4 regions of the Pectobacterium wasabiae CFBP 3304 genome follow, and region 1 is predicted to be linked to each of the others. Evidence: predicted binding sites of a transcription regulator. Region 1 holds the regulator's gene; each other region holds the start of a gene.
The links. The regulator CRP, encoded in region 1, controls carbon source genes, mostly activating them, when cyclic AMP is high. The targets are predictions, from matches to a motif close to ATGTGANNNNNNTCACAT.
Positions count from the first base shown of each region.

Region 2: the regulator CRP is predicted to act here: its motif matches at 2,415-2,432, upstream of A7983_RS12060 (glycine dehydrogenase).
Region 3: the regulator CRP is predicted to act here: its motif matches at 1,191-1,208, upstream of fadL (long-chain fatty acid transporter FadL).
Region 4: the regulator CRP is predicted to act here: its motif matches at 1,906-1,923, upstream of aaeR (HTH-type transcriptional activator AaeR).

Region 1 is NZ_CP015750.1:1,159,345-1,164,316, forward strand. It holds gene A7983_RS05260 (hydrolase) at 1-997, shown strand, start outside; gene A7983_RS05265 (YheU family protein) at 999-1,235, shown strand; gene A7983_RS05270 (phosphoribulokinase) at 1,358-2,227, shown strand; gene A7983_RS05275 (OsmC family protein) at 2,390-2,797, opposite strand; gene crp (cAMP-activated global transcriptional regulator CRP) at 3,172-3,804, shown strand; gene argD (bifunctional acetylornithine/succinyldiaminopimelate transaminase) at 3,913-4,972, opposite strand, start outside.
Region 2 is NZ_CP015750.1:2,661,135-2,666,106, forward strand. It holds gene A7983_RS12040 (DUF4310 family protein) at 1-451, opposite strand, end outside; gene A7983_RS12045 (DUF4311 domain-containing protein) at 461-1,237, opposite strand; gene A7983_RS12050 (DUF4312 family protein) at 1,304-1,600, opposite strand; gene A7983_RS12055 (SFCGS family glycine-rich protein) at 1,603-1,965, opposite strand; gene A7983_RS12060 (glycine dehydrogenase) at 1,976-2,314, opposite strand; gene A7983_RS12065 (sigma-70 family RNA polymerase sigma factor) at 2,897-3,421, shown strand; gene A7983_RS12070 (FecR domain-containing protein) at 3,418-4,365, shown strand; gene A7983_RS12075 (AI-2E family transporter) at 4,548-4,972, shown strand, end outside.
Region 3 is NZ_CP015750.1:234,898-239,869, reverse strand. It holds gene fadL (long-chain fatty acid transporter FadL) at 1-942, opposite strand, end outside; gene A7983_RS01150 (YfcZ/YiiS family protein) at 1,331-1,627, shown strand; gene fadI (acetyl-CoA C-acyltransferase FadI) at 1,872-3,185, shown strand; gene fadJ (fatty acid oxidation complex subunit alpha FadJ) at 3,182-4,972, shown strand, end outside.
Region 4 is NZ_CP015750.1:2,096,166-2,101,137, reverse strand. It holds gene aaeB (p-hydroxybenzoic acid efflux pump subunit AaeB) at 1-377, opposite strand, end outside; gene aaeA (p-hydroxybenzoic acid efflux pump subunit AaeA) at 416-1,381, opposite strand; gene aaeX (p-hydroxybenzoic acid efflux pump operon protein AaeX) at 1,389-1,592, opposite strand; gene aaeR (HTH-type transcriptional activator AaeR) at 1,941-2,885, shown strand; gene tldD (metalloprotease TldD) at 2,923-4,368, opposite strand; gene yhdP (AsmA2 domain-containing protein YhdP) at 4,425-4,972, opposite strand, start outside.

The DNA of each region.
Region 1 (4,972 bases):
GCTAAGCGGTGCCCATAATCCGCATCTGCAAACGCTATTACCGCGCCTGATTCGGCGTCACGCGCAGTTCTCGCCAGTCTGGCAGCCGCTTGAATTACCCGACGGCGATTTTGTCGATCTGGCGTGGAGCGAAGCGCCCGAGCAGGCTAAGCATAAACCGCGCGTGGTGCTGTTTCACGGATTGGAAGGCAGTTTTCATAGTCCCTATGCCCACGGCCTGCTGCATGCCTGCAAACAGCGTGGCTGGCTGGCCGTCATCATGCATTTTCGCGGGTGCAGCGGTAAGCCCAACCGGATGAAGCGTATTTATCACTCCGGTGAAACCAGCGATGCCAGCTATTTTCTGCATTGGATGCAAGAGACGCTGGGCGGGGCTCCTACCGCCGCCATCGGCGTTTCTCTCGGCGGCAACATGCTGGCCTACCTGCTCGGTCAGCAGGGCGAAGCCTGTTCCCTGTCCGCCGCCGCCATCGTTTCCGCCCCCTTAATGCTCGAGCCCTGTAGCCGTCGGATGGAACAAGGTTTCTCGCGCGTCTATCAGCACTACCTGCTGCGTCTGTTGAAACAAAACGCCGGCCGCAAGCTGGCAGCCTACCCAGACACGCTGCCGATTCAGTTGCCGCAGTTGAAGCGAATCCGTCAGTTACGCGAGTTTGATGACGTCATTACCTCACGTATCCACGGCTTTCGCGATGCGGCTGACTACTATCGACGCTGTAGTGCTCTGCCGCTATTGCCTAAAATACGCAAACCGCTGCTGATCATCCACGCAAAAGACGATCCTTTCATGACGCCGGAGGTGATTCCCGATCTGTCGCAGTTACCGTCTAATATTGAGTATCAGCTAACGGAACATGGTGGGCACGTCGGCTTCGTAAGTGGTACGTTATTGAAACCGGAAATGTGGCTGGAACAGCGCATTCCCAACTGGCTTAGCCCATTTTTGGACCACGCCACCGATTCTTCTTCAGGAACCCTTTTTACTCAGGAAACATAGCGTGATTATTCCCTGGCAACAGCTCGATCCAGAAACGCTGGATAACATCATCGAATCGTTCGTGCTGCGCGAAGGCACTGACTACGGCGAACAGGAGCGCTCGTTGGCACAGAAAGTGGAAGATATCCGCAGCCAACTCCAATCGGGCGACGTAGTTTTGGTGTGGTCTGAGTTACATGAAACTCTCAATATTATGCCACGCGGCCAGCTCAATGCAGGAGGGCATGCCCCTTATTGATCATGGCGAAAGGCGTGAAAGAGCGCGCCAAACATGCTAACAATGGGAACCATTACGTCTTTTTTGAGGATGCACGCAGGCTTCAGCCTATGTGGCATCGCGATCATGGAGTCACGCGCCTTATGTCACATCAGCATCCGATTATTGCGGTTACCGGCTCCAGCGGAGCAGGTACCACGACAACCAGTCTGGCCTTTCGTAAGATTTTCCAGCAGTTTGATCTACGCGCAGCCCAGTTGGAAGGCGACAGCTTTCACCGCTATACCCGCCCGGAAATGGACATGGCAATCCGCAAAGCGCGTGATTTAGGGCGACACATCAGCTATTTCGGCCCGGAAGCGAATGATTTCAGCCTGCTGGAACAATCGTTTATCGAATATGGCCTGCATGGGCGCGGCCAGACGCGGAAATACCTGCATACCTACGATGAAGCGATCCCCTATAATCAGGTTCCCGGAACATTCACACCGTGGGAACCGATGCCGGAACCCACCGATATCCTGTTCTATGAAGGGCTGCACGGCGGCGTAGTCACCGAACAAAATGACGTGGCACAGCATGTGGATTTGCTCGTCGGCGTGGTGCCAATCGTCAACCTGGAGTGGATTCAAAAGCTGATTCGTGACGTCAATGAACGTGGCCATTCACGTGAAGCGGTGATGGATTCCGTTGTCCGCTCCATGGAAGACTACATCACCTACATCACGCCGCAGTTCTCTCGCACCCATATCAACTTCCAGCGCGTGCCTACCGTGGACACCTCTAACCCGTTTGCCGCCAAGTCGATTCCGTCACTGGACGAAAGCTTCGTCGTCATTCACTTTCAGGGGTTGGATAATATAGATTATCCCTATCTGCTCGCTATGCTGCAGGGTTCGTTTATCTCCCACATCAACACGTTGGTCGTTCCCGGCGGGAAAATGGGGCTGGCGATGGAGCTCATCATGGCACCGCTGGTGCAGCGACTGATAGAAGGGAAAGCCATCGAATGAGCAAAGCTGGGCACGGTAACACGAGCCAAGAGAATAATGCCGATCGTTTAAGCATCGAGATACACGAGCCGGCCACAGGGGTGAGGCCTCCTGCGGGAACCTCCTCTGTGTTTCCCCTAATAGCGGGCTTAAGTGATCAGCATTAGTGCCTCAAGAAAAAGATTATGCCAGCACTCTAATTTCGTGGCTGTGCGTCACCTCAACGGCTTTGCCCAGCATCAATGCCACAGAGCAGTATTTTTCCGCTGACAGGGCAACCGCCCGCTCGACGACTTTATCGGTCAATCCTTTCCCCGTCACAATAAAATGCAGATTGATATGGGTAAATAAACGCGGCGCTTCAGAGCGGCGTTCCGACGTCAATTTCACCTCACAATCCGCCACATCATTACGGCCCTTTTGCAGAATCGATACCACATCAATCGCGCTGCATCCTCCTACGGACATCAACACCATTTCCATCGGACTGGGCGCTTTATCGCCAGAATTACCATCCATCAATATCTGATGTCCTGATGCCGATTCGCCCAAAAACGTTAAGCCTTCAACCCATTTTACCCGAGCCTGCATGATGCCTCTCCACTAAAAATTTTTTGAAAATTTATATCGTTACTGTACAAAAACCAGCGTTAATCAGAGCTTTGTCATGCTGAAGCGAGACAACACAAGACACATCATTAAAGCTGTGTTAAAACAAAAATAGAATAGACCTTTTCTGGACAAACCCAGAAACGAAGAAGATGATGACGTAGCCAGACATACCCAGCCACGTTTACGGTGCGGCAAGGTAGCAGCCGGAAAATCAAGGGTACAGTGGTTCCAGTATATTCCCTGACGTCATTCTGCCTAGACTGAATTTTATTTTTTTAGCAGTTAAACACGCCGTACAGGGAACTCTGACCCCTGTAATTTGCGCAGTGAATTACAACAGAGGATGATAGCGAATGGTTCTCGGCAAACCGCAGACAGACCCAACTCTCGAATGGTTCCTTTCCCATTGTCATATCCACAAGTATCCATCGAAGAGCACGCTGATTCACCAAGGTGAAAAAGCAGAAACGCTTTACTACATCGTGAAAGGCTCTGTCGCAGTGCTAATCAAAGATGAAGAAGGCAAGGAAATGATTCTTTCCTACCTCAATCAGGGCGATTTTATTGGTGAGCTCGGCCTGTTTGAAGAAGGTCAGGAGCGCAGTGCTTGGGTTCGGGCAAAAACCGCCTGTGAAGTGGCTGAAATTTCATACAAAAAATTCCGCCAGCTCATTCAGGTTAACCCGGACATCCTCATGCGCCTGTCTGCGCAAATGGCAAACAGACTTCAGGTAACCTCAGAAAAAGTCGGCAACCTCGCCTTCCTTGATGTGACTGGCCGTATCGCCCAAACATTACTCAACCTGGCCAAACAACCTGATGCCATGACACATCCAGATGGCATGCAAATTAAAATTACCCGTCAGGAAATTGGGCAAATCGTTGGCTGCTCGCGTGAAACCGTGGGCCGCATTCTGAAAATGTTAGAAGACCAGAATCTGATCTCTGCACACGGTAAAACGATCGTCGTTTACGGCACTCGCTAAATCCCTGTCGCAGTACTACCCTACCAATAAAAAAGCGTGAAGCCTCGGCCTCACGCTTTTTTTATCGCACAATGCGTACAAAACGGTTTATCACAAAATATCGTGAACTCAGTTCGCGGTATCAACCACTTGAGCGACCGCTTTGGCGAATTTCGCCATCCCCTGCACAATATCATCTTCATCAATGATCAAAGACGGCACAAAACGAATGACGTTCGGCCCCGCCATCAACACCATAAGCCCCTGTGCCGTTGCGGCAGCCAGAAATTCGCCCGCACGACCATGCCACTGCGGTTTCAGCTCTGCACCCAACAGCAGCCCCATACCACGTACCTGATCAAATACGCTGTACTGCTGGTTGATTCTCTCCAGTTCACTAACAAAGCGATCGTGACGATCCGCTACGCCCGACAGCACTTCTGGCGTATTGATGATATCCAGCGCGGCTTCAGCGACCGCACAAGCTAGCGGATTGCCACCATAGGTCGTTCCGTGTACCCCAACCGTCATGGCTGATGCAATCTCTTCCGTCGTCAGCATCGCGCTAATCGGGAAACCACCACCCAGCGCTTTCGCGGTAGTGAGGATATCTGGCGTAATGCCATAGTGCATATAGCTGAATAATTTACCGGTACGCCCCATCCCACTCTGTACTTCATCAAACACTAGCAGCGCTTTATGTTGATCGCACAAGTCACGAACGCCCTGCAAAAATTCAGGCGTAGCCGGGGTAATGCCGCCTTCACCCTGAATTGGTTCCAGCACGACCGCGCAGGTGTGATCGTCCATCACCGCTTTAACAGCAGCAAGATCGTTGAACGGAACGTGCACGATATCCGCAGGTTTAGGCCCGAAGCCATCGGCATATTTAGGCTGTCCGCCAACCGAAACGGTGAACAGCGTCCGGCCATGAAATGCATTGTAGAAGGCGATGATCTTGGTTTTATACGGGCTATGGCGTTTAACCGCATAGTGACGCGCCAGCTTAAATGCGGCTTCGTTAGCCTCTGCACCAGAGTTAACAAAGAACACACGATCGGCAAAAGTGGCATCGATCAGCTTACTGGCGAGGCGTAGCGCAGGTTCATTAGTGAAAATATTGCTGGTATGCCACAGTTTTTCGCCCTGTTGATGTAGGGCATTAACTAGCGCCGGGTGGCAGTGACCG
Region 2 (4,972 bases), 1.5 Mb from region 1:
TCATCACGTCTGCACCGTAGGTGGAGTCGCTTTGGTTGATAGTAAATTTACGAGCCAGAATAATCAGGTAGCCAATCGCCAAACCGATCACCAGACCTGTCGCCAGAGAAGCAACAAAGTTCGCTACCGGAAACACAAACCCCGCACCAAGCAGTAGTGCTGGAACGCCGAGACCCACGCCGGTCTGGATTGCGCCGCCGATATCGAGGATCCCCACCAGCGAACCTTCAATAATACGGGCGAACAGGAAGCTGGCCCCGAACGCTGCTACCGCACCGTAGACACCGGTATCCATCCCGGCTCGTAGCATTGATACGAACGCGACTTCGTTAAACGCGCCAATACCGTACAGGTAATACATATGTGTTCCGGCGAAGACGCCGGAAGAGAGCAGGCCGACGAAAATTGGGAATGACCAGTCGGCGTACCAAAAGCCTTTATTCTGTTCCATCGTCTTTCCTTATTTACCGCTGAGCGAATTGTGGATGAGCTCCAGCCAGTTCGGCGCGCTCAGGTTGAAGGAGGCGATCACTTTCAGATCGAAACCACGGAAGAAGGCGCTCAGCACGAACAGCGCAACAATGGCTGTCATCATCACTTTAGTAACGCGGTTCCAGCCGCTTTCTTCCACACCTTTACCAATCAGAATACCCAGAACCAGTCCCGGTACGGCGTTCCCCATAATCAGTTGTGCTGAACCACCGAAAACGGTAGCCCAGAAGCCGGATTTTTTGCCTGCGTCAATTGCCGCTAGCCAGAAGATCACTGGCATCACGATATTCACCAGTAGATTGGCTGCGGGAACCAGCACCTTAACGGCGGTCACCTGTAGCGCTGCGGGTACGGAAGAGGCGGTCAGATTAAGGAAAGTCACCACGATCATGCCAATCAGACCACAAGCAATGGCCATCTTTTTTGGATCGTGCAGGGTTTCGCCAACATTGCGGTTTTTCACCATCAACGCCGCCGCGCCCCAGTTTGGGATAATGCGGTGGTCAACATCCTGAGTGAAAGAACCTGCCGCAACGGAGGATGCCCAGGCGTTAAAAAAGAAGCCCAGGCCGAAGGAGAAATGTGACGCCGGATCCCCTTCACAAGAGTTCAGTTCGCCCAGTGTACGAAATGCGCCCATTCCCTGAGTGGTCGGCGCATGAAACATGCGTGCAGCCCCTGCACCAACGCCGACGCCAACCAGGCCGCCAATGATGAGCGATTTTATTAGTATGATTAAGAACATCAGTCAGCCCTCTTCTATCTTGTAAATCCGCCCTCTAAGGGGGCGAAGAACTGGATATGCGTTGAGTTATGTCGTGACAAAATCCACTTTATCGAGATTGATGGCGGTCACGTTGACGGTAACGTCCAGCTCCACGCTGTACGTGCGTCTTTCTCGACGCAGAAAGAGGAACAAAAACGCCTCTTTACGCGCCGTTTCGTGCGCATGAACAACCTGCACATCCTGTGGTTCAATACGCAGTAAAATATGCGGTGACGCCTTCATCACCGCGGCTTGAACATGGTTCAGTGCATCGGCGAAGGCGCGCGTTTTTGCGTCACCTTTTCCCTTAACCCTGACCGTAGTGGTGAATTGTTCTTTCATGGTTATACGCCGTACTTTTTTTGCCACGCCAGTACCAGACGTTCGCCTAATTCTTCTTTATCCATAAAACCGAATCCTAGTACGTTGCAGCCTTCGTTGATGGCGGTGACACCCTCCTCAACAGAGCGCATGCCGTACTTGGCTTTGTAGCCGTACTTATTCTGTGCCGTGATAGCACCAGCGCCGCCGCTACCACAAAATGAAATGCCGAAAGTTGCGTTTTCCGCTTTCATCACATCGCCCAGCTTCATATCCGCCGCGACACCGGGTACGACAACCGCACGGCCTCCTGCTTTTTCAACACCTGCTGCCACTTTCTGGCCTTTGCCTAAACGATCGCCAATGATGACGGTAATCTGTTCCATCTTCCGTTCCTTATAGGTTGTTTTTCGCTACTTCAAAGTGGACTGACAGCAGCCAGGCCTCTTCCTCTGGGAGGTTGCCAAATTCCTCCACCACGTCGTGAGCAAGATCCATCGACTCTGGCGAAATTTCGTCAAACAGGCTGGCGTCCACATCCGGCAGCGGTTCGCCGGTCACGGACCGATGAGCCATCGCGCGGACATGAGAAGTCAGCATCTGTTGCTGTACTGCGTTCGGTGTGATGTCGTGGTGGCTTAGCAAGGTATAAATTTGCGCCAGCATACGCTCGGCGAGGGTTGCTGTTTGCTTCGCCCGATCTCCAACGTCGTTCATTACCGCTCCGTTATTCACTCGTCTTACCCCATTAATGGCCTTGGTATAAAACTAACGTTTGACGTTAAGAGTTTGTAGCGAGTAATTTTCCACTTCTAAGTGGAAAGGTGGATGTCTTGAGTGATCTACGCCACAGAAGTCGGCCCGGCTGGGATATCCCACGGCGAAATACGTATTTTATTGACTGAGATATGTGAAGAAATGCGGAAGGAAAGTGATTGGAGGTTAATTTTAACTTTTTGATTTGTCTGTGAATTATGTGTTTTGTGCTGACGGTGTCGATTTTAGGTTCGGCTCCAATGTTTGTCGCTTCTTCTATTTCCCCTATGCGATGCCGTATTCCCGAATACTGGCTGCTCAAGCTCATTTTTAGGAAAAACATGGGGATGAGGTTTCCGCAGGGACACCTTGCTCGTGGTGCTTTGTGTATCTCGATGCTTAAACGATCGACATTAGTCTTTGAGCTTCTTTCTCTTTGTACCACACGCCATGTAACCCTCTCCTTTTTACCGTAATCAGCACGATAGGCGTGAATAGTCGTTGACTTTGCTTTTAATGATAATGAAAATCATTTCATTGCTGTCACATTGAGCGAATGCCGTGAAGAGTCCTGCCGTTGCCTGCCCCCATCAGCCTGAAACCTTAAGCGTTCAGCAGATTTATTATGAGCACCATGCTTGGTTACAGGCATGGTTGCGTCGGCGTTTGGGGTGTTCACAGCAGGCTGCCGATCTGGCACAGGATACGTTTCTACGTTTAATCTGCCAGCATCAGACCGATCGTATTCGTGAGCCGCGTGCCTGGCTGACGACCGTGGCTCACGGGCTGATGGTGAACCACTGGCGACGCAAAGACATCGAAAATGCCTACCTTCAGGTGCTGGCAGAGCAAGAGTTTACCTTTTCGCCCTCGTTAGAGCAGCAGGCGATGGCGGTTGATGCGTTGCTGGCCATCGAACAGATGCTATCGACGTTGCCGGGGAAAGTGCGTCAGGCATTCCTATTGGTTCATCTTGACGGCCTGACCTACCGACAGGTGGCTGAACAATTAGCCGTTTCCGAGCGGATGGTGAAAAAATATATGGCACAGGCAATGCTGAATTGTCTATTGTGTCAGGACTTATGATTTCCTCTATCACATCCTCTATTCCGAAAGACGTTCTTTATGCCGCCGCTGAGTGGTATGCCACGCTGTATGACGAAGACTGTTCCGAACACGATCGCCAGACATGGCAGCGTTGGTTACATCAAGATGAAGCCCATCGGCTTGCCTGGCAGCAGGTTGAACAGGTTCATGCTCGCTTCCATGCGGTAGACAGCCAATTAGCCTCTTCGGTGTTGAGCAAGCGGGGTGAAGAACGCCGACGCATACTCAAATTGTTGGTGATTGCGAGCATGACTGGCGGCGTAGGTTTTAGCCTGCCGTGGGAAAGCTATGCTGCGGATTACCGTACCGGGAAGGGAGAAACCCGTGAGCTCAGCATCGAAACGGGGATGACCCTCTGGCTCAATACGGATTCGGCATTGAATCAGCAGGGCGACCCCGCGTTGTCTCAGCCGCTGACGTTTCAATTGATCAAAGGTGAATTGATGCTGGACAACCAAACAGCTCATGCAGTCAGGTTGACCACCCCGCATGGCGATCTCACCGCCGCGGCGCACTCTTGCCAATTGGCGCTACGCTATACGTCCACTCATAGCGTGCTCTCTGTTTTTCGCGGTGAGGTTTTGCTACAAACGGCAGTGCCTGCCGCGCAGCGCGTGATAGCAGGGCAGCAGGTTATTTTTACCCGTGACAAATGCAGCGAACCCGCACCCGCTGAGAGTTTCCGCCAGAGTTGGCGCAAGGGGCAACTGGTCGCGGATGGCATGCCGCTAGGGCAGTTCATCAATGAAATTTCCCGCTATCACAATGGGTATTTTCATGTAGATTCTGCTGTTGCGAATCTACGGATTTCGGGCGTTTTTCCGCTACAAGAGACCGATCGCCTACTTGATGCAGTGACACGGACGCTACCCGTGAAGGTAACAACGCGTTTTTCCTGGTGGATTGATATCCGTCCGAGCTAAAACACTGCTGGTATTTCACCGATAAAACACCAAAAATACTCCTCGTTTGTTATCTGGTTGGTTATCACTCGCAGAATAGACATAAATCTAGCGCATATATATCAATCTGTTGATGCCGAAAAAGGCGTAGCATACTCCACAAAGGGTATTCTCGGCGTTGCCTCTTCATACGGGATGTCATCATGCAGTTACTGAACCTGAAACAAGCTCGCCTGCTGAGCTTTTTCTTTATTATGGGTGGCTTGTTTATATTGCTGCCTTTACGCCTGCTGGCCTGCTTTATTGCCGGTTTTTTGGTGTATGAAATTGTCAATTTGCTGACCCCCTATTTTCAACGGGTCATCAGCGGTAAACGTGCCCGCTGGATTGTGGTTGCGGTGATCAGCACGCTGGTAGTCAGTTTGTTGAGTCTCTTGTTTGGCAGCTTGGTCGGATTGTTGATGCAAGAAATGAAGGATACCGCCGCGTTCAACGTGCGCATTGGCTATATCCTTAATGACATCCAGCAGCAAATTGTTCACTACTTGCCGGGGTATCTGCCGGTCAGTATTGAAGAGCTTCAGCATGAGTTGTTGCAATGGGTTCAGGCGCACATTGTGATGTTGCA
Region 3 (4,972 bases), 920 kb from region 1:
ATGGCTCCAACTGGTGTAGGTCAGGCTGTAATGCACCGCCCATTTAGGCGCTACGCGGTGGTAGGCGGAGGCTTCCCACATTTCCGGCAGGTTCAGCGTCAGCTTACCGGGAATTGTTGCCCCCCCTGTCCCGACAGGTGTTCCTGGGAGGCCGGCAGGGATATTACTGCGGTAATCACCATCGAAGTCGATGTCGACTTTGGAACGGTAGGTCAGGCCGAAGCGATTGTTTTCATCCACTTCATACAGGATACCGGCATTCCAGCCGTAGCCCCACTCTTTACCTTCCATGTGAACCAGTTCTGAAGATGGGCCTGCAACTACGCCTTGCAAACCACCAGACGGTACTCCGTTAATGACGGGAGGAATGTTTGCCAGTTCACCTGCTCGGCGAACAATCTTAGCATCGGCATAGACCGCATTGAGGCCCAGACCAAAGCTGAAATGTTGATTCAGGCGATACGCAGCGCTCAGGTTCAGGTTTGACGTCAACAGGTCGGTCTCCCCGCCGATAGAACCAGCCGCATAGCTATCATTAAATTTAGTCGCCAGACCATAGTTAGTGGTGGCGGAAGCACCGATCGCCCACTGCTCATTAAGCGGCATGATGAAATGCAGATTAGGTACCCAGGCGTGTGGCGCGATATTCTTGGCGCTGGTGTTCTGCCCTGGGACTTGGGAGTTTTTCCCCTGAACATCAATATCCGGGTTGATATAGGTGACACCACCGGAGAACGATGGGCGGTCAAACATAGTCATGGTCGCTGGGTTACGGCTGCCGGAGGTGGCGTTGTCGGCTACGGCACCTTCACCAGAAAACGCACGTCCCAGACCCGATGATGAATATTCATTAAGCTGGAAACCAGCCGCGGACACATTTGCTGAAAACAGGGCCACCGCAACAGCAATTGTGGATTGTTTGAACAGGTTTTTCTGGCTCATGACCAAAACCTCTTTATATGCTTGTTATTTAACGTTGTTACACGAGGTAACAAGGGACGCGCATTGTAGGGGGCGCACTCAGCCTGACAAATCAGACCAGTTGCCAAAGTATAAGTTGTGAATACGGTAATGTTGCGTTTGTGTGTTCTAAATATTTCCAAAATGATGCGGAATTTAGATCTGCTTAACGTTTTGGTTAATTTGTGTGAGGAGGTGTTACGCGGTTTTCACTGCCTAATAACGCTTTAATGTGACTGATATCACTAAAATTACTGGCTGGCATGAAGTGCTGGTACTGCTTTAGGGTGAGAGAGTAAAATATAAGGAAGATAGAAATATTTGAACTGGATCAAATCTCCCGCGTCTTAAGTCTTAAGAGGAAAGCATCATGACGAACGTAATCAATAAATGCAGCGCTGAAGAAACCGCAGCCTGCTGCTGTGTCGATGTCGGTACCATCATGGATAATACGGATTGCACGGCGTCTTACAGTAAAGTGTTCGGCGATCGTTCTGATGCTGAGGCGGCACTCACTGCTCTGACGGCAAAAGCGCGCGCGGTAGAATCCGAACCTTGCGAAATTGCCAGCACGCTGGAAGAGGTAGACGGCGGCGTGAAACTGGACATCGATTTCACATTCAGTTGTCAGGCTGAAACGATGATTTTCCAGCTCGGCCTGCGTTAATTTTTGTGTTGGCAGGAGTCTTTTCCTGGCTCCTGTTGATTGTTTCCTGTCTTGTCCTAACGAATCGCCTGACTACTGGTTCCCCCTTCGCTTTTTGCCATTCATTCATCTTTGTTCGCCGCGACGCGCATGCTCTTCACACTTTTATGTTGCGCAGCTTTGCGTAATGTAACTATCTGGTTAACAATGAAATCAGGTCAGACCTGTTGTGCGCGTACTTTATTTTCGGTTAACAGGAGCGTTTATGAGCGAGGTATTACCTCTGATAACCCGCCGTGGCGATCGCATTGCGTTCGTGAGCGGATTACGCACCCCATTTGCCCGGCAGGCAACGGCCTATCATGGCGTTCCTGCCATTGAGTTAGGCAAGCTCGTCACCAGTGAGTTACTGGTTCGAACGGGTATCGATCCTGAACTGATCGAGCTATTGGTGTTCGGGCAGGTGGTCCAAATGCCCGAAGCGCCGAATATCGCCAGAGAGATCGTGCTCGGTACGGGCATGAGCGTATATACCGATGCGTATAGCGTTTCACGCGCCTGTGCTACCAGCTTTCAGGCCGTTGCCAATGTGGCGGAAAGCATTATGGCGGGAACGGTGGAAGTCGGCATTGCCGGGGGCGCAGATTCTTCTTCCGTGCTGCCCATTGGTGTCAGCAAAGCGTTGGCCAGAGCGCTGGTGGATATGAACAAGGCCAGAACGCTGAGTCAGAAGTTGAAGCTGTTAAGTGGCCTGCGGCCGAAAGATCTGCTGCCGGTTGCGCCTGCTGTGGCGGAATATTCCACCGGGTTGCGCATGGGCGATACTGCTGAACAGATGGCAAAAACTTACGGCATCACGCGTGAAGAGCAGGATGAGTTGGCGCATCGTTCGCACAGGCTAGCGGCCCAGGCCTGGGAATCTGGCGTGCTGCGCGATGAGGTGATGACGGCGTATGTTCCTCCTTATGAGAAAGCACTGAGTGAAGATAACAACGTGCGCCACGATTCGGCCTTAGAGCAGTATTCGCGCTTACGTCCGGCGTTCGATCGTCGGCATGGCACGGTGACGGCAGCGAACAGTACGCCGCTAACGGATGGTGCGGCGGCGGTCTTGATGATGAGTGAATCTAAGGCCAAAAGCCTGGGACTTACGCCATTAGGCTACCTGCGCAGCTATGCATTCAGCGCCATCGGCGTGCAACGTGATATGTTGTTGGGGCCGGCTTATGCGTCTCCGCTTGCGCTGGCAAGGGCGGGTGTAGCACTGGCCGATCTGACGCTCATTGACATGCACGAGGCCTTTGCCGCCCAGACGTTGGCAAATCTGAAGCTGTTTGCCAGCGATGAGTTCGCCCGAAGCCAATTGGGCAGAAATGCCGCACTGGGTGAGGTGGATCGCGCTAAGTTCAACGTATTGGGTGGCTCTATTGCCTATGGACATCCTTTTGCCGCCACTGGTGCGAGGATGATCACGCAAACGCTGAATGAACTGCGTCGGCGCGGTGGTGGACTGGGATTAACCACCGCCTGCGCGGCGGGCGGGCTGGGTGCGGCAATGGTACTGGAGGTGACGCCATGAACGATCAACAGCCTTTCCTTGCGGCAACGGAAAGCCCCTCTGCTTTTTCTTTCACCATTCGGCCGGATAATATTGGTGTGATCAACATTGATGTCCCCGGTGAGAAAGTGAACACGTTAAAGCGCGAATTTGCAGAACAGATTATCTCGGTCTTCGAACTGGCGCGACAGCATGCGACGCTCCGAGGACTCATTTTTATTTCTGCCAAGCCTGATTCGTTTATTGCCGGAGCGGATATCACCATGTTGAACCAGTGCAGCAGCGCAGAACAGGCAGAAAATCTGGCGAAACAGGGGCAGGAGACGTTCGATCAAATTGCTGAGTTACCTTTCCCCGTGGTGGCTGCCATTCACGGTGCCTGTCTGGGCGGTGGGTTAGAGCTGGCATTAGCCTGTGACTATCGCGTTTGCTCGCTGGATGAAAAGACGGTGCTGGGGCTACCAGAAGTCCAGCTTGGCCTTCTTCCTGGTTCGGGCGGAACGCAGCGCTTGCCACGCTTGATTGGTCTGGATAGCGCATTGGATCTCATACTGACAGGTCGTCATCTCCGCGCGAGTCAGGCGCTGCGGCAAGGGCTGGTGGATGAGGCGGTGCCGCACGATATTCTGCTGGATACGGCAGTCGAGATTATCAAAAAAGGCAAAAGGAAGACGGTGCCGTTAGGCTGGCGTTCGCGTTTGCTGAGCAGCCCGGGTATACGCCATTTGCTTTTCAAGATGGTGAAACGCAAGACCCGCGCGAAAACACACGGCAACTACCCAGCCACTGAAAAGATTATTCAGGTGGTACGTCGAGGAATAGAAAAAGGCCGTGAAGAAGGATATCGGCAGGAGGCACGAGCGTTCGGCAAGCTGGTGATGACGCCGGAGTCTGCTGCACTGCGTCATCTGTTTTTCGCCTCGAATGCGTTAAAGAAAACCGCAGGTGCGGCCTCTGACGCGAAGCCAATCCATCGCGTCGGCATTCTCGGCGGTGGATTGATGGGGGGAGGGATCGCCAGCGTCACGGCGATGCGCGGGCAGTTGCCAGTGCGCATTAAAGATATCAATGAGCAGGGCATCAACCATGCGTTGAAGTACAACTGGCAACTGCTGACCAAGCGCGTCGAGCGTAAGCGAATGAAGCCGACAGAGTGCCAACGCGTGATGACGTTGATTTCCGGCAGTACGGACTATCGTGGTTTTGAGCATGCGGATATCGTCATTGAGGCGGTCTTTGAAGATTTGGCGCTGAAGCGGCAAATGGTGGCGGAGATTGAAGAGCATGCCGCGCCGCACACGATTTTCGCATCAAATACCTCATCGTTGCCGATCCATCAAATCGCAGAGGGTGCGCGACGTCCACAGCAGGTGGTTGGCCTGCACTATTTTAGCCCGGTAGATAAAATGCCGCTGGTTGAGGTCATTCCCCACGCACACACTAGCGCAGAGGCGGTCACGACGACGGTTGCTCTGGCGAGAAAGCAGGGGAAAATAGCGATTGTTGTCGGTGATAGCGCCGGCTTTTATGTAAACCGCATATTGGCACCTTACATCAACGAAGCCGCGTACTGCCTGCTGGAAGGGGAGCCGGTTGAATCGATTGATTATGCGCTGGTGCGTTTTGGTTTCCCTGTCGGTCCGCTCGCGCTACTTGATGAAGTCGGTATTGATGTTGCAACCAAGATCGTACCGGTGCTGAGCGAAGCATTCGGCGCACGCTTTACCTCCCCACCCGCGTTTGATGCGATCCTGAAAGATGGGCGCAAAGGGCGCAAGAATGGCAAAGGGTTCTATCGGTACAATAAA
Region 4 (4,972 bases), 940 kb from region 1:
TAGCCCGCCAGCCCGAATATATAGGCATTTTCGACTTTAACCAGCGAGGAAACCCAGGTGCAGAGGCCGGCCCAAATGCAGCACAGCATCAGCATTACCACTGGCGCACGAACGGTAGCAATAATGATGACAAGCGCACCAATACAACCGATAAAAGTCCCGATAATACGTAAAACACCGCGATGGCGAATTGCACCGGAAAAGGGTTCACCGCCTGCGGCAAATGCAGGGCCGGCAGCAACAATTGCCGCAGTGAGCACTGACCAGCGCGGGGTTTCCAACTGTAGGTGAAAACCCAGAAACAGGGACAGCACAATCGCAAAGCTCAGTTTAAAAGCGAAGCGAAGGCGCGCAAATTTCGGTGTCGTAAAGAACATAGAGACAGCCAACGACGAGGTTTTCATCATCGCCTCACTTAACCAAACTCACGCAGGCGATAAAGCAGGCGAATGAGCGGCGACGGTTTTTTGTCATTATTGATTTGCTCGCCAGTGATCACCACGGTCGCGGTCGTGCCAGCCGGGTAAAGGTCACCCATTTGCCGATCGAGGCGGATTTTTACCGGTACGCGCTGCGCTAAACGCACCCACTCCAGATTGGAATCCACGTTAGCCAGGCCTTTAGTGTTTGCACTGTTGCTACTGTTATTTACCCCAGCCGCCACACTATCCACCGTGCCGTAAAATATCTTTTCGCTACCCAGCGGGGTGATTTCCGCACGATAGCCACGACGAACGCCTTCAAGCTTGGTCTCTTCCATGTACGCGAGCAGGTAAAACGAATCTTTCTTTACCAGTGCCACTGCCGTATTACCGCGTTCGATAAATTCGCCGCTCTGCACATGCAGGTTAGTCACCCAACCGTCGGCAGGCGCGCGCACCACGGTGCGCTCCAACTCCAGTTTTGCCAGCGACAATACCGCCTGCGCTTTAGCAAACTGGTGCGTTGCGGTTTCTAACGCATTGCTGGACTGATCGATATTCTCCTGCGACATCGCACTGACACCCAGTCGTGCTCGGCGACCTGACTCCCGGCGTTTTTCGGTCACCAGCGCCTGATAGTAGGCGACATCGGCTTCCGCCTGCGCCACGGCCTGGTGATAACGTGGCTGGTCGATGACAAACAGTACATCACCTTTGTTCACCAGTTGATTGTCCGTAACGCGAACATCGGTCAGTAACCCGCTAACGTCCGGCGCGATTGCCACTACATCCGCCGTAAATTTAGCATCACGCGTCCAGGGCGATTCGGTATAAAACGCCCAGACACGGAAGATTGCCACAATCGCACACAGCACAATCACCAGCGTGATGACCACACGACTCCATTTTTTGATCAGTCCGGCCTGCTGCCTAAACAGTGTTAAAAAGAAACCTTTCACAGACACCTCACAGACCGTAACGGAACAGTAAATAGAACAAGCAGCAGAACAGCGCACTGTTAAACAGCGCTGGATGCCAAACGAAGTCATAGATACCCGTCGGTTGCAGCAGACGGTTCACGACAAAAAACAGGGTCAACGACACCAGTAAGACAAAAAAAACGGGGGGAAATGACAGCCCGAACAGCACCATAACCGGGAGTGAACTCATCCTCTTTTCCTTTTTTCTATTAGGTAGCGGTAGCGAGCAGGTGTGCTACCGGATGGTAAATTATGTCGTGCAGTAGCACAGCGTTGTGCTGGCGTTCAGCATCGACAAAAGCGCTTCATCCCGCAGGCTGGCAGCCAACGAATTGGATAGCGGTAAACTGATGAATAGCGATGTCAGCAGGGACTGACTAACGATGGGAAATCAGCGTATTACTCTAATTGGGTAAATAAACACAATCATTGAATGGCTCTGTTCTGCCCAGAACCACCGGATAGGCTATATTATGGATGCTTATTATCACCTTATCTACATAGTGTGATCTAAATCACTTTTAAGCCAGAGTGAATAATGGAAAGACTAAAGAGTATGTCGGTGTTTGCCCGCGTGGTGGAATTTGGTTCTTTTACCGCCGCCGCCCGCCAGTTACAGATGAGCGTATCCGCCGTCAGCCAGACCGTCAGCAAGCTTGAGGATGAGCTACAGATTAAGCTGCTGAACCGCAGTACGCGCAGCATTGGTCTGACGGAAGCGGGAAAAATTTATTATCACGGCTGCCGTCGAATGTTGCATGAAGCGCATGAGGTACACGAACAGCTTTATGCTTTCAACAATACGCCGATCGGCACGCTGCGCATTGGTAGTTCGTCCACCATGGCGCAGAACGTGTTGTCCACCATGACGGCGGCGATGCTGAAGGAATATCCCGGTTTATCCGTCAATCTGGTTACCGGAATTCCGGCTCCCGACCTGATCGCCGATGGACTGGATATCGTTATCCGCGTCGGCGCACTACAGGATTCCAGCCTGTTTTCGAAACGCTTAGGCTCGATGCCGATGGTGGTCTGTGCCGCGAAAAGCTATCTGGCGCAGCACGGCACGCCGGATAAGCCAGCAGATATGGTGAATTTTTCCTGGTTGGAATACAGCGTGCGACCCGACAGTGAATTCGAGCTAATCGCACCGGAAGGCATTTCGACCCGTGTCACACCACAGGGGCGCTTTGTCACCAACGACCCACAAACATTGGTACGCTGGCTCAAGGCAGGAGCAGGCATCGCATATGTTCCACTCATGTGGATCGTGGACGAAATCAACCGTGGCGAAATCGAGATTCTGTTCAACCGTTACCATTCCGATCCGCGTCCAGTCTATGCGCTCTATACCCGCAAAGATAACCTGCCGCTGAAAGTACAGGTCTGCATTAATTATATGACGGAATACTTCAAAAACGTCGCGCTAACCTATCAAGCCTATCGGCAGGATCATGGGGAGGAAAAAAAACCGCGCTCATAAAGCGCGGTTTCAAAGGGACTCTAGGTATCAGAATAAATTACGCGGTCCCGCCGACGGTCAGGCTTTCCAGCTTCAGCGTAGGCTGCCCCACGCCAACGGGCAGGCTTTGCCCTTCTTTGCCGCACACGCCGACGCCTTTATCCAGCGCCAGATCGTTGCCGACCATAGAGATCTGCTGCATCGCTTCAATGCCGGAACCAATCAGCGTCGCACCTTTGACTGGCGTGGTGATGCGCCCTTTTTCGATCAGATAGGCTTCGGATGTCGAGAAGACGAATTTGCCAGAGGTGATATCCACCTGGCCGCCGCCAAAGTTTGGCGCATACAGGCCATATTCAACGCTGGAGATAATCTCTTCCGGCGTCGATTTGCCAGCCAGCATGTAGGTGTTGGTCATACGCGGCATCGGCAGATGCGCATAAGACTCACGGCGACCGTTGCCCGTCGGTGCAACCCCCATCAGACGAGCATTCAGTTTGTCCTGCATGTAACCTTTCAGAATACCGTTTTCGATCAGAACGTTGTATTGTCCCGGAACGCCTTCATCGTCCATCGAGAGGGAACCGCGACGTCCGCTCAATGTGCCGTCATCCACCACCGTACACAGCTCTGACGCGACGAGTTTACCCATCTGTCCGCTGAACACTGACGTACCACGACGGTTAAAATCGCCTTCCAGACCGTGACCGACCGCTTCATGCAGCAGCACGCCCGGCCAGCCTGCACCCAGCACCACAGGCATTGGCCCGGCGGGTGCAGCCACCGCAGACAGGTTAACCAGCGCCATGCGTACCGCTTCTTTCGCCCACGCATCGACGCGAGGTTCACCGTCCGTCACTTCCCAGAAATACTCATAGCCGCCACGTGTGCCGCCACCGCTGGAGCCGCGCTCACGTTTGCCTTCGGCTTCAACCAGCACGCTGATCGACAGACGCACCAGTGGACGCACATCTGCCGCCAGTGTGCCATCCGTCGCGGCCACCAGTACCAGCTCATACACGCCGGTCAGGCTGGCTGACACCTCCTGCACCCGCGCATCGGCAGCACGTGCGACCGTATCAGCACGTTGCAACAACGCAATTTTATCTTCACGCGTCAGGCTATCCAACGGATTCAACGTTGGATAGAGCGCACGATGCGACACTTCACCCAGCGTGCGCGCCGTACCCGTACCTTGTTCCCGCACAATGCTGCGCGCAGCCTGCGCACTCTGATGCAACGCATTCAGCGTGATCTGATCGGCATACGCAAACCCGGTCTTTTCACCATCAATCGCACGGATACCCACGCCCTGATCGATGTTATAGGAACCGTCTTTAATGATGCGATCTTCCAGAACCCAGGATTCATGGTAGCTGGATTGGAAATAGAGGTCAGCATAGTCCAGCCGACGTTCATTAAGCGACCCTAGCACAGCGGCGAGATCGTCAAGATTCAATTTGTTGGCGGTGAGTAATTGCTCACTGACAAACGAAAGGCTCATAGTTTTTCACTCTTTATCAGATAATTGGCTGAGTACGCTGCGCCGCCCTAACGGCATTATTCGCCTTTCTTTTTGTTCGGCTCACGCAGCACTTCCTGAATCTTTGGCTGATCGAGGCTACCGGAAATCTGGTAGCGAATCAGCGAAATCTTGTTCCATAGCGGTGCCAGAACTTTGCTGGCAGCAAACACCGCGGCTCCCACAACCGGATTGACGGCAAATGCGGTCGCTACGCCTACCGTTGCAGAAATTTCCGGAGCAATAACCGCTTCCATATTGACCTGTCGCTGAGCGAGGTCGAGATCGCCTTTCATCGCGATATCCGCCTCCAACCCGTCGATCAACATATCATCAGTATGCAGCACACCATCTTTAATCCATGCGGTGCTGCTAATCGAGTCGAAGTAAAACCCACGGCCAAACGTATCACTAAAATCGAACCGCAGCTTACGCATCAGCGCATCGAAGCTCAATAAACGCAGCAACTGCCCAGCCTGACCGGCACCGACTTCGGCAATTTCACCTTTGCCAATGCGCGTGTGCAATATTCCGCTCAGGCTAGCAATATCCGGCGCCCAAGGCGTCCCACGCCAATACAGATCGT